One region of the Erythrobacter insulae genome, then DNA from elsewhere that is predicted to be linked to it. Evidence: predicted binding sites of a transcription regulator. Region 1 holds the regulator's gene; each other region holds the start of a gene.
What was found. The regulator LexA, encoded in region 1, represses DNA repair genes until DNA is damaged. The targets are predictions, from matches to a motif close to GTTCCNCNCTTGTTCT.
Positions count from the first base shown of each region.

Region 2: a site for LexA is predicted at 1,595-1,610, ahead of FGU71_RS01160 (deoxyguanosinetriphosphate triphosphohydrolase). Genes of this name have one in related genera too.
Region 3: a site for LexA is predicted at 1,370-1,385, ahead of FGU71_RS13320 (putative DNA modification/repair radical SAM protein). Genes of this name have one in related genera too.
Region 4: a site for LexA is predicted at 1,661-1,676, ahead of FGU71_RS13340 (ImuA family protein). Genes of this name have one in related genera too.

Region 1 covers NZ_VHJK01000001.1:2,622,387-2,625,596, reverse strand. Annotated here, with positions in the region: gene FGU71_RS12290 (molybdopterin molybdotransferase MoeA) at 1-1,057, shown strand, start outside; gene lexA (transcriptional repressor LexA) at 1,239-1,928, shown strand; gene FGU71_RS12280 (ComEC/Rec2 family competence protein) at 1,961-3,210, opposite strand, start outside.
Region 2 covers NZ_VHJK01000001.1:234,121-237,330, reverse strand. Annotated here, with positions in the region: gene FGU71_RS01170 (alpha/beta fold hydrolase) at 1-597, shown strand, start outside; gene FGU71_RS01165 (aspartate/glutamate racemase family protein) at 690-1,394, shown strand; gene FGU71_RS01160 (deoxyguanosinetriphosphate triphosphohydrolase) at 1,717-2,901, shown strand; gene FGU71_RS01155 (NAD(P)H-binding protein) at 2,894-3,210, shown strand, end outside.
Region 3 covers NZ_VHJK01000002.1:149,416-152,625, forward strand. Annotated here, with positions in the region: gene FGU71_RS13315 (UdgX family uracil-DNA binding protein) at 1-93, opposite strand, end outside; gene FGU71_RS13320 (putative DNA modification/repair radical SAM protein) at 93-1,355, opposite strand; gene FGU71_RS13325 (phosphoribosyl-AMP cyclohydrolase) at 1,568-2,137, shown strand; gene FGU71_RS13330 (PilZ domain-containing protein) at 2,204-2,542, opposite strand; gene FGU71_RS13335 (DUF6504 family protein) at 2,621-3,210, opposite strand, start outside.
Region 4 covers NZ_VHJK01000002.1:152,934-156,143, reverse strand. Annotated here, with positions in the region: gene panB (3-methyl-2-oxobutanoate hydroxymethyltransferase) at 1-30, opposite strand, end outside; gene FGU71_RS13345 (sodium-dependent transporter) at 176-1,576, shown strand; gene FGU71_RS13340 (ImuA family protein) at 1,720-2,580, shown strand; gene FGU71_RS13335 (DUF6504 family protein) at 2,477-3,210, shown strand, end outside.

The DNA.
Region 1 (3,210 bases):
AATGGATGGATATGCAATTTCAGGCGCTGGCCCGTGGAAGCTGATCGGAGAAAGCCGCGCAGGCGCTCCGTTTGGGGCCGCTGTAAAGGATGGGCAATGCATTCGGATATCTACCGGGGCACAGATGCCGGAAGGCTCGGACCGCGTTCTGATCCAGGAAAATGCCGAACTTGCGGCTAATTTTGTAGAACTGGCCAAGGGTGAGGTTCTTCCAGAGCCAGCCAGGCATGTCCGCTCGGCGGGATTTGATTTTGCGATCGGCCAAGTGATCCTTACCTCTGGGACGTTGATGGGCCCGGCTCAAATTGCGCTAGCCCTGGCCGCGGGTCATCATGCCATTTTGGTTCATCGTATTCCGCGAATTGCCGTGATCGATAGCGGAGACGAACTGGTCCGTTTGCCTGCCAAGGTTGAGGCGCATCAAATACCGGCCAGCAATGGTATGATGATCAATGCAATGCTGCGGCCTTTGGCGGGTGATGCCGCCTTGATTGGACCCGTTCCTGACAATCTGGACGCCCTAGCCCATGGGCTCGATCAAGCTTCCGATTGCGACATCATCATCACCTCTGGCGGGGCATCGGTGGGTGACCATGATTTGGTGCAGCAGGCTCTTCGAAATTGGGGTGCTGAGCTCACTTTCTGGAAGGTGGCGATTAAACCGGGCAAACCTTTGATGATCGCCACGAGGCAGCACGATGGCCGAAAAACCGTAATTCTTGGCCTGCCCGGCAATCCCGTTTCAAGCTTTGTGACGTGCTTTTTATTTGCCCTGCCCCTGATCCGGGCTGCGATGGGGAATGCAAACCCTTTGCCAAATGCTCAGAATATAATTGCAGCGGTCGATTTACCCGCGACCGGGAATCGCAGGGAATTTCTGAGGGGGATCAGTGATGGGGACACCGTTAGGCCTGCCGCAATTCAGGATTCAAGCGCATTAATGGCCTTGGCGCAGGCCAATTGTCTGATCGACCGCCCTGCCGGATCCCCGGCGATCAAAGCAGGCGATAGGGTTGCAGTTTATAACATCGACAATGGCGCAATTCAGCCGATTTGATTGCGTGCGGTCGCTTGACATCGATTATAATGTTGCTTATTCGTTCCACATTCGTTCACCTTATTGGCGGACGGTCAGTGTTCGCGATGCACTCACCACAGTGCCTCTTGCAACGCGTATCAATGGCACTGTGGAGCCTGTTCAGGTGACCATGAGAAGTGCGTCTTAGGGAGTACACTCCATGCTGACTGCAAAGCAGCACGAATTGATCCGCTTTATCCAGAAACGTCTGGACGAATCCGGTATTTCACCAAGCTTTGAAGAGATGAAAGAAGCTCTCGATCTTAAAAGTAAATCGGGGGTCCATCGGCTTATCTCTGCCCTTGAAGAGCGCGGCTTTATTCGCCGATTGCCCAACCGCGCCCGCGCGCTTGAGGTTATCAGAATGCCTGAAGATGCGACACCGACCCCGCGCGCGGCGATAGCTGCGAATGATGCGGTTGCATCCGCCTCGGCTGTCATGAAAGCCGCGCCTGAGCCGGCAAATGATGTGATTGAAATTCCGCTGCACGGGCGCATCGCGGCAGGGGCTCCGATTGAAGCGCTTGAGGGCCAAACTTCACTGCCTGTACCAGCGGCCTTGCTGGGACCAGGTGAGCATTACGCCCTTGAAGTGTCCGGTGATTCCATGATCGAAGCCGGTATCTTTGATGGTGATTTCGCTCTTGTAAGGCGCACAGAAAGTGCGCGCGACGGTGAGATCGTTGTCGCACTTGTGCGCGGCGAAGAAGCCACGCTTAAATACCTTCACAAGGATGGCGGGCGTGTCCGACTTGATCCGGCCAATGCTGCCTATGATCCGCAGGTATACGGCTCTCACGAGGTACAGGTACAAGGCAAGCTTGCCGGGCTTTTGCGCCGTTATCACTGATTAACGGGATTTCGTGCGTGTGCGGGGTTGGGTTATCGCTCTTCCCCGCGCCACCATCCATGATCCCCCTGCTTTTGAGAGACACTGGTCACGCGCTGGTTCGTCAGATTTATCGCAAGGCCGCCCGACTTCTGAAGATAGCCTCTATCTGCTTTCAACCATTTCGGGGAACATGACCGCGGGAGGAACCGGTCGGCGATCACAATATCTGATCGTTCACAGGCAGCTGCAAGAGCGCGCTCTTCGACCAGATCACGATTACGGGCCATCATGATCACCCAAGCACGGCCGCCGCGTTCAATCGTGAGAATGCAGAATTCCCTCGAGCATTGAGCGCCGGGCCAATTTTCCATTGAAACCGGCTGACCAGTTACACTGGCAAGTTCCAGCAGGTTGTCTTTGGAATAGGATGATCGGCTATCGCGCAGGGAAAGCAGCTGACGCTCACCGGATTCATGAGTAAGGGTCACACCGACATGGCGCCCTTCTCGCCCGACCAAAATATCCGGTATCGGCGTCATAAACAGCGATAGAGCCCCTGCGGATATGGGCACAAAGCCCCAAAATCGCGGTTTCCCGTTCCACAACGCGAGCCACAATGATCCGCCAACGAAGAGCGAGATAGTCCCAAACCCCATTTGCGGCATCAGCTTGACTGATCCGGGCTGCGCTGAGGTGAAATGCGCAATGGCTAACAGGCTGTCCAGTGAGATTTGGACCAGCCACCACGCTGGCTTGCCAAGTCCGACGATATCCAAAAATAGCCCAAGCGCAATCAGCGGCATGGAAAGAAAAGTAACCAATGGAATGGCGATGACATTGGCGAATGCGCCGTAAACGCCGGCTCTGTGAAAATGGAACAGAACGATGGGCATTAGAGCAATTTCGATCACCAGACCCGTGAAGAACAGCATGATAATCTGGCGTCCGCTCCGCCGCCACCATGGCTCCTCGCGCGGGGATAGAAACGTTCGCACAACGCTTGAAGAATGAAGCGCGACAATCGCCAGCACGGCGCAAAAACTCATTTGGAAACTAGGGCCCACGACGCTTTCTGGCCATAAAAGCAGCACAAAAACAGCCGCCGCCGCAACCATTCTCAGCGAAAGCGCATCACGGCCCAATGCCAATGCAATCAGGACCAGCATGGCTGCGGCGCAGCTGCGAACGGTGGGGACTTCTGCGCCGGTCAGCAATGTGTATCCAATACCGGTGAGCGCCCCCGCGCAAGCCGCCGCCACGGGCAGGCGCACGCGCAAAGCGATGGGCGGAAAGAGCGCGA
Region 2 (3,210 bases), 2.4 Mb from region 1:
GCTCTGGGCGTTAAAACCTTTGTGCTTGGCGGCAATTCGATGGGCGGAAAGCACACGCTCGCATTTGCGGCCCGTTATCCTGAACGGCTGAACGGATTGGTGCTGGTCGATGCCAGCGGCGGTCCTATGCCAGAGGATGATACGCAAGATGACGACAGCGGAAATATCGGTTTCACCATCGCCAAGACGCCGGGCATCAACAAAATTGCCGAACAAATTACGCCCCGCAGTCTGATCGCGCAAAGTCTGGAACAATCCGTTTCGATCAAGTCGGTCGTCGATGATGCGATGATTGATAGGTATTGGGAATTGCTGCGATATCCGGGCAATCGCGCGGCAACGATGGCGCGGTTTACAACTGGATATGATCCGCTGACGCGGGAACAGATCGAAGCGATCACCGTGCCGGTCCTGATCCAATGGGGGGATGAGGATCGATTGATCCCGCTTTCGGCGGGCCGCTGGCTTGATCAGACTATTCCAGACAGTGAGCTGTTGATTTACAGCGGAATCGGACATCTTCCGCAAAAGGAATTGCCCGCTAAAACTGTGGCCGATGCAAAGGCGTGGCTGTCTGAACTGGATATGCCGGATTAATCCGCTGGCGCCGCCTGAACGCCCGCTATAGACGCGCCTCTCGCTTACCCTCTAGACAGTGCCGAAACGGATTCGGGATTAAGGAATTGCTCTTGCGCAAATTGGGTTTGATCGGCGGCATGAGCTGGGTGTCGACCGGTATCTATTACGAACGGATCAACAAGATAATTCAAAAACGGGCCGCTCCGATGGCGAGCGCACCCTTGCTGATCGAAAGTCTTGATTTCCGGCAGCTTTATGGTCTGCGCGAAGACAAAGAATGGCAACACGCAGCGCAAGTCCTGAGTGACAGTGCGAAACGGCTCGAGGATGCAGGCGCGCAGGCCATCATCATTGGTGCCAATTCAATGCACAAGCTGTATGATGAAGTCGCCGCAAATATCGATATTCCGATCTTGCATATCGCCGATTATGTCGGGCTGGCGCTTAAACGGGCAGGGCACAAAAAAGTGGCTCTGATCGGCACCCGCAATGTCATGACAGAGAGTTTTTATCGGAAACGTCTGATCGCGCATGGCATTGACCTTTTGCCGCCGGATATGGGCAATGTCGAAATGCTCGATCAGATCATTTACGATCAACTCATGCTGGGCAAGGTCACTCGCGATGCGGAGCGCAAGCTCAAGACGATCATCACGAATAAAGCGCAAGATGGCGCTAAGGCGATTGTGCTGGCGTGCACAGAGCTCAATCTGATCGTCGATATCAATGCCAATGTCTTGCCAGTTTTCGACTCGACCAGAATCCACTGTGAAGTGGCCGCTGACTGGATCCTCGAACAGGATATAGACGCTTAAAAATCGTTCTGACTGTAGAACGCAACGTTTCGGCGTGTTGCAACATTTTACTAGGTGTAAAGTGATGGGCGGGATAATAACTGCTTGGAAAGCTTGCCAGTTCTTGAACCGGCAAGTTTCGGGTCCTTGGGTCGCTAAACCGAAGGTCCTGGGGCCGTCTTCCACCCCCCCAATGCACCCGGAAGACGGCCCTTTTTCTCCTTCAACCCTTGTTTTTGGTGCCCGCTTCTCGACAGGGCGGGCGCTGTCCACGGCTATCCCATGAGGTTGCCGATCTGTTCCCGTTGAGCGCGCGCGTCTGCTGACCTAATCGGGGGGAGTGATAAACCGCGCGCCCTATGCATCCGATCCCGCGAACCACGGCGGCCGTGAGTTCCAGCCTCAAGCCCGTGCGGGCGAGGTGAGCTTGGGCGGTGAAATGCGCGGGCCCCGCAGCGATTTTCAACGCGATCGTGACAGAATCATCCATTCGATGAGTTTCCGGCGGCTCAAATCGAAAACGCAGGTCTTTATCGCGCCAGATGGCGATCATTACCGGACGCGGCTTACGCATAGCCTTGAAGTGGCGCAGATTGGCCGCGTCTTGGCACGCGCTCTAGCGATTGATGAGGATCTGACAGAGGCGCTGTGCCTTGCCCATGATATGGGGCATCCGCCGTTCGGCCATGCCGGCGAGGCTGCACTATCCGATGCAATGCAGCGTCATGGCGGGTTCGATCACAACGCACAGACGCTGCGAACGGTAATGCGGATCGAAAACCCCTATCCCGAAAATGACGGGTTGAACCTGACATGGGATCTGCTCGAAGGTTTGGCGAAACATAATGGCCCGGTAATTGCGCCGAATTGGGCTTTGGCCGAATTGGATCGGGCATTTCCACTCGATCTCGGCAGCTACGCCTCGCTTGAGGCTCAGATCGCAGCGGTGTCGGATGATATCGCCTATGATAATCACGATATCGATGACGGATTGCGGGCCGGTTTCCTCGATCTGGATGATTTGATGGAATTGCCATTTCTGGCCGAGCAGTGGCGCAGCGTTGAAAAACGGTTTCCCCGCGCGCCGCGCGATCGGTTGCTGCGTGAGCTGGTTCGCGATCAAATCGGCTTGATGGTCAACGATGTGATCCAGCACACTTCGGCGCAGGTCAAAGGCATGAACAGTGCCGCAGAAATCCGCGCCGCTCATCGCCAATTGGGCGGATTTTCGCCTGAAATGGCCGGGCATGAGCGGACGCTCAAATCCTTCATGTACAAAAAACTGTATTATCACCCGGAGCAGATTTCTGCCGCAGAGCGAGCGCGTGATGTGATTGCGCGCCTGTTTGCCGCATATTCGCAAGATGCGCGATTGATGCCGGAGGATTGGCAGGCACGTTTACCGGAAAATGATCCGCAGCGGGCCCGCGTGATCGCCGATTTTATTGCCGGGATGAGTGATCGTTTCGCCATTCAGGCATGCGCGAAGATTTATGGCGAAGCGCCGCAGGGGCTTAGCAATGTCTAATCTTCGTGCGAGATCACCTGAGCGGCGCACCATTGGGCATAAGATGCCCGAACGCATCGGCATGGTGGGCGCAACCGGCCTGATCGGCCGGCGCGTAATCGAGATTTCGAGCGCAGGCGACCAGGCGCGGATAGTTGGCATTGCCCGCCGCGAAGCCGCCTTGCCGAAAGGCGCGCGAATGGAAATGTTCGTCGCTGATCCTTCGAAATGGGGTGAAGTGTTCGAATCCATCAAACCGCGCGCTTTTATCTGTGCGCTCGGCACCACTTGGAAAAAGGCTGGCCGGGATGAGGCCGCCTTTCGCGCGGT
Region 3 (3,210 bases), on a different contig from region 1:
ACGCCAGAATGCGAAGTCATCGGGCGCGGGCATGTGGACGGTGTAATGCGCGCCTAACGATACATTTTGCACATTTGCTCTTTGGACTGTCATCAAAACAGTTCCAGCTGTTCCTGCTTGGGCGTCAGCAATGCGCGCAGATCTGCTCGGTCGGTAAGGCTTGTCGGCCTCCAATCGAGCGCCACCAGAAACGGACGCACCTTCGCAATCGACTGGGTTAGCCTTGCGACATCGTCCAGACGCAAAGTCCGGTGCCGCCGCGCGTTCAATATCCGTCCAACCGCCGTGGTCCCCAACCCGGGGACACGCAACAATTGTTCTTTCGAAGCGCGGTTTACATCAACGGGAAACTGTCCGCGAAACTTGAGCGCCCAAGCGAGTTTGGGATCAATATCCAGCGGCAGATTGCCATGGCTATCGGTTGCCTGCGCCACCTCATCGGGCGCATAGCCATAGAACCGCATCAACCAATCCGACTGATACAGCCGGTGCTCCCGCATCAGCGGAGGGCGTTTCAAAGGCAGAACCGCACTCGCATCGGGAATCGGCGAGAACGCGCTGTAATACACCCGGCGCAATCCGAAACTGCCGTAGAGCGTACTCGCTTTCACCACGATATCCGCATCAGAGGCATTGTCTGCCCCAACAATCATCTGAGTTGATTGGCCTGCCGGGGCAAAACGCGGCGCGTGTTTGAAGCGTTTGCGTTCATCTTTTGCCTCGATGATACGCGATTTGGTCTTGGCCAACGCGCCTTCGATCTGGCGTGCATCCTTGTCCGGTGCGAGACGCGCCAGGCCGCTTGTGGTTGGCAGCTCGACATTGATCGAAACACGATCCGCATACAGACCCGCCTGATGGATCAGGCCAGGATCCGCTTCGGGAATGGTTTTCAGGTGAATATACCCGCGAAAATCATATTCCTCGCGCAGGATACGGGCGCATTCGACCAGCTGCTCCATCGTGTGGTTAGAGCTTTTGATAATGCCCGAGGACAGAAACAGCCCCTCGATATAATTGCGCTTGTAGAAATTGATCGTGAGGTCCGCGACCTCTTGCGGGGTGAAGCGCGCACGGCGCACATTGCTGCTTTTGCGATTGATACAATAATGGCAATCGAAGATGCAGTGATTGGTCAGCAGCACCTTGAGCAGCGAGATGCATCGCCCATCAGGAGCATAGGCATGGCAAATTCCCATCCCTTCGGTTGAACCGATGCCGCCCCGCCCTTTTGCACCGCCGAGCGAATTCTTTTTCGCCGTCCCCGAAGACGCGCAGGAGGCATCGTACTTTGCCGCATCGGCCAGTATTTCAAGCCTTTGCTGAAGCGTTTGTTGAGTCGTATTTTGAGCCATGGGAACACCTTTATGTTCCTTATATGTTCCAAAAATAAATCCAGCAAATGCAAACTATGCATGTTGCAGTCATCAATCGTATATGATATATAATAACACACGGACCGGGCCCCTCTGGCGAGCAATCCTGCTCGTGATGTCGGACGTAACCTGCGGCATAGCCGCTTGATTCATGTGGGGGGCCATTTCAGCTCCCTGCAAGGGAGTATGAAATGAATAAGTTTGTTTACGCATCTGCACTCGGCGCCAGCACTCTCGCACTTGCAGCATGTGGTTCAGATGAAACCGCGTCAGTCAGCGCGGCGAATGCCAACCCCATCACCGCTGAAGAAGTCGAAGCGGCTCAAAAAGCATGGGGCGAAGGCATCGTAACAATTGGCCAAACCTTCACAGACGAAGGCGATTATCGTCAAACGGCCACGGATCACATCAACACGCATTATGCCTATGGCGATGATGCAACCGTCCTTTTCAAACCTACACTCGCTGCGGAAGACCAATTCCGTGAAAATTTTGATGAAGCCCTCAGCTACTTCGTTGGCAAAGAAGGCACCGAAGACGGCGGGTTCGCGATCGCGCCATTCACCGCAGTGCGGTGGGAGAATAACGGCACTGTGATCGATCCGGACGGCGACATGGCCGTTGCAATGGGCAATTACTATTTCACTGGCACTGATGGAAGCGAGACCAAGGTCGAGTATTCTTTTGCCTATGAAAAAGATGATGCTGGCGATCTCAAGATCGTCCTGCATCACAGTTCACTGCCATTTTCAGCGAATTAATCGCTGGTCATTGTGAAAGGGCCGGCGCTGATGCGCTGGCCCTTTTCATAATATATCCGGAAATTTTCAAAGATAACGCCGGTTATCGCTCTCATCATTAGCCAGTTTTGTGGCTTCGTTCTGAATGAGATGATCGATCACGGCCGCATGCATCTGGCCTTCAAAGGCGATGCCTGCAAACTTGCCATCCACCCAGGCCACTCTGCCCAGCGGAGCATTGATCCCTCCGACTTGCATGGTCAACCGATCCCCGATACTTGCGAACCCGGCCGAGCCCCTAAGTTTGCAACCACCCTCTGAAATATCGATCAGGTCGCAATAGACCACGCGTGACTTTACGCGGCCCTTGATCATCAGGCTGAGCGAGCGGCGCTCTGCAGCGCGGGGGATGCTGTGCATGTTCATAGTGAACGGCTTAGCAAGCATTTGTAAAAAAATGCTAACCAGCAAGCTCGGAAATTTATCAATACATTAAAAACAGCCTCAGGCATAAAGCCCTTGCAAATACCAATCCGGCGCACCGCCCCGGCCATCTCCGATAATCCCATGGCGATAGATCCAGTATCTCCGGCCATCGGCATCCTCGATCCGATAATAATCGCGCAGCCGCATGATCGATCTCTCACGCCACCATTCTGGCGCTATGCGTTCTGGCCCTTCCACCCGCGCCACTTCGCGTACATCTCCGCGCCACCGGAAACGCTGTGGCAGGCCATCGGGAGAGGTATACAGCACCGCGATCAATTCAGGTTTATCAAGTAATTTCAGAGGCCTTGACCGAAAAGCCAACGGTGATTGTGCAACTGGCTCAGAATCCAGCGGTGGCTGCCAGCGCTGCGCACGTTCGGGCAAGTGACTGGCATAGAGAACCGGGCGACGCACACAATGCGGGCCCAAGCGGACGGTCAATCGATCGATGCAGGCATTCAAGGAAGTGCCATGCCGTTCGGCCGCCTCCTCAATATCGCCTTGCGACAATGCCAGCGGCTCAGTCCAACTGGCGCGAAGACGCACCGTTTCAATACCGAAGCCCGCATCGATATCTTCAAGCCGGTTAGCAAACAGACGAATTA
Region 4 (3,210 bases), on a different contig from region 1:
GCTCGTATCGAGCTGAAAGGTCGTCGACATGCTGTGCGTTTAGCGTCCCCCTTGGAAAAGACCAAGCGGGATAAACGCAAAGCTTGCCTCTTGGCGCGGGCGCAGAAACATTGCAGAGAGGAACACAAATGAGACAGCACAGCCCCGGCTGCGCGCAACAGGGATATAAAGATTCATGGCAGCATCGGGTAAGGGCCACGAAAATTGGTCGTCACGCAGTGCATTTATTCTGGCGGCCGTCGGTTCGGCGGTTGGTCTTGGCAATATGTGGCGGTTTCCTGCGGAGGCAGGTGAGAATGGCGGCGGCGCGTTCGTGCTGTTTTACATATTCTGCGTGCTGTTGATTGGTTTGCCTGTCTTGCTGTCCGAGGTTTTGGTTGGCCGACATGGTCAATCCTCTGCGCCGGAAAGTGTCCGCCGTCTGGCCCGCGATTCGGGTGCCGGTGAGGGGTGGAGCGTTCTTGCCTCAATGGGTGTGTTCGCGGCGTTTTTGGTCCTGAGCTTTTATTGCGTCGTGGGCGGCTGGGTCGTCTATTACATCGGCGTCTTTTTGAGCGATGTGTTTCAAACTGGGGTTGTAGGAGGCGCATTCGAAGGGCGTGCAGCGGAAGATATCGAGGGTCTGTTGCCGGGGTTATTCGGCAATGCCGGTTTGATGGTTGGGCTTAATCTCGGATTTTTGGCTGTGACAATGTTCTTTGTCGCGCGCGGTGTATCGGGCGGCATTGAATGGGTCGCTGTATATCTGATGCCGCTGTTCTTCTTCCTGTTTCTCTGCATTACGATCTATGGCGCGTTCACGGGCAATTTCGGCGAAGCGTTGAGTTATCTTTTTACCTTTGACGCCTCGAAATTGACCGGTGAAGTGATGCTGGCCGCTGTGGGGCAGGCATTCTTCTCGTTATCGCTGGGTGTTGCTGGCATGATGACCTACGGTGCCTATGCCAATCGCGATACCAATCTGGGGGAAACTTCGGGTATTATTGCGGGCGCTGATACGGCGGTTGCGCTGCTTGCTGGTCTGGCGATTTTCCCGATCGTGTTTGCTGCAGGCCTGTCGGCCAATGCAGGGCCGGGTTTGATGTTTCAGTCGCTGCCCATCGCGTTTCAGGAGATGCCGTTCGGATCCTTGATCGGCTTGGCGTTTTTTACGATGATTTTCTTCGCTGCACTCACAAGTTCGGTTTCTCTGCTCGAAGCGCCAACCGCTTGGATGTTTGAGAAGTTCAACATGTCGCGCAGCATGGCAACGCTGATCGTCGGGCTTGGTGCAGCGGCGCTTGGCACGATGGCGGCGCTGTCGTTTAACGAATTGGCAGAGTTCTATCCGCTGAGCTTCATCCCGTTGTTTGCCGAGACGAATTTCTTCGACACGCTTGATGGGCTTACCGCAAAGCTGTTTATGCCGATTGGTGCGATCCTGACCTGTATTTTTGTGGGTTGGGTCGCAGATGCGAAGTTGATCGATCAGGAAAACGGTCTCGACGGGGCTTTGCATAAATTGTGGCGTGCGCTGGTGCGCTATGTATGCCCGTTAGCCCTGACGGTCATTCTGCTGTTCGGCATATTCGGCTGAATTGAACGGAGGGAGCGGCGGCAGGGTTTGCCTGCGCTGCTCCCATCAGACCCGAACGCAGCATTGCAATTGTTCTGCAAATGTGGAACAAAATAGGAACAGTGTGACTTCGTTGATGTGAGTCGCCGTCGATAAGTGTTCCTATGCCAGACATACAATCTTCCTCCAGCGCGAAGGCGCTTTCGTCCTATTCTGCTCCCGACCGTCCGAAGGTTGGCAGCACCATGCGTCTGTCTGCGAGCGAGATGGCCACGCTGTCCAAAGCGCGCGAAGGGCGCTGGCGACCCGGGCTAAGCGATCAGCCACTGCATAGCGAAATTTTTGCAAGCACTGGCGATGGCAGCGGAGCAGGGCTGGCGCTGGGCCTGGCACGCGATGCGCTTAACATTCAGATGCACATCGCGGGCGAGGGCGCTGATCCCACAGCGGATGTGTATGATCGGCGGCAGGTGTTGTGGGTGCAGGATGCCCGCGCCGTGCAGCGCGGCGGACGGCCCTATTGTCAGGGTTTGCCTGCAGATTTGCGCGATCGGTTGATCCATGTCGAAGCCAAAACCACCGAAGATGCGCTCTTCGCGCTGGAAGAGGGGCTGCGTTGCCGTGACCTCGCCTGCGTCATCGGAGAAATAAGCGGCAATCCCCGCGCGTTTGATTTTACCGCGTCGCGCCGTCTCAGCCTGACTGCGGAAAAGCATGGTGTGCCGCTGTGGCTCATACGGCTTGATGCAGCGGCTGAATTGTCTTCGGCCCGGATGCGTTGGCGCGCGCAGCCTGCGCCTTCATCCCGCCCGCTCTGGAACCCCGATGCCCCGGGTTCACCGGCATGGAAAGCAGAGCTGTTTCGCGCCGCGCGCCATGCGCCCGGAAAATGGATTTTGAGCAATGAAGATGGACGCCTGCATGCGCGCAAACCAAACACGCCCATCGCCGCCAACACGCAGAATATTGGCGATCTGGTTCGCCCGACTTTCGGTCGATCGCTGGCGGCATACGCTCGCGCCTGAAACGGGCGGGGTTGATCCAGAGGAAGGCGCAGATGCGCTCCCAACGGTGCTGATCACTGAAACAGCCCATGGACCAAGGATTGAGGCCGTAAACGCCGCAGGCCACATTGCAGGCGCGCGAACGGGCATGATGTTGACTGATGCGCGCACTGTATGCCCCGAAATCCAGACTGCGCCTGCTGATCCAGCAGGGGATCTCGATTTTCTGGAAAAGCTCGCGCTCTGGTCTCAGAGATGGGGGCCTTGGAGCGCGCTTGATCCGCCCGATGGTGTCTTGGTCGATATCACCGCAGCGGCGCATCTGTTTGGCGGGGAGCGCAGATTGCTGGCCGATGTCGAGGCCGCATTTGCAAAGCGCAAACTGCTTGCCCGTACAGCGATCGCACCGACTGCAGGTGCAGCGTGGGCGCTGGCGCATTTTGGTCCTTCCCGTTCGGCAATCGGGCCTGAAGAAGACAGCGTGCAACGCCTCTCTGATTTGCCGGTGGCCGCGCTGAGGCTGGATCAGGACGTGCTTACTGTTTTGCGCCGTCTGGGGCTGAAACGATTGGGCGATATTGCTGCGCTGACCAGCGACCATAAAGGTTTCGGCGAGGAAGCGGCTGCGCGCGATGCGATCCACCGGCGGTT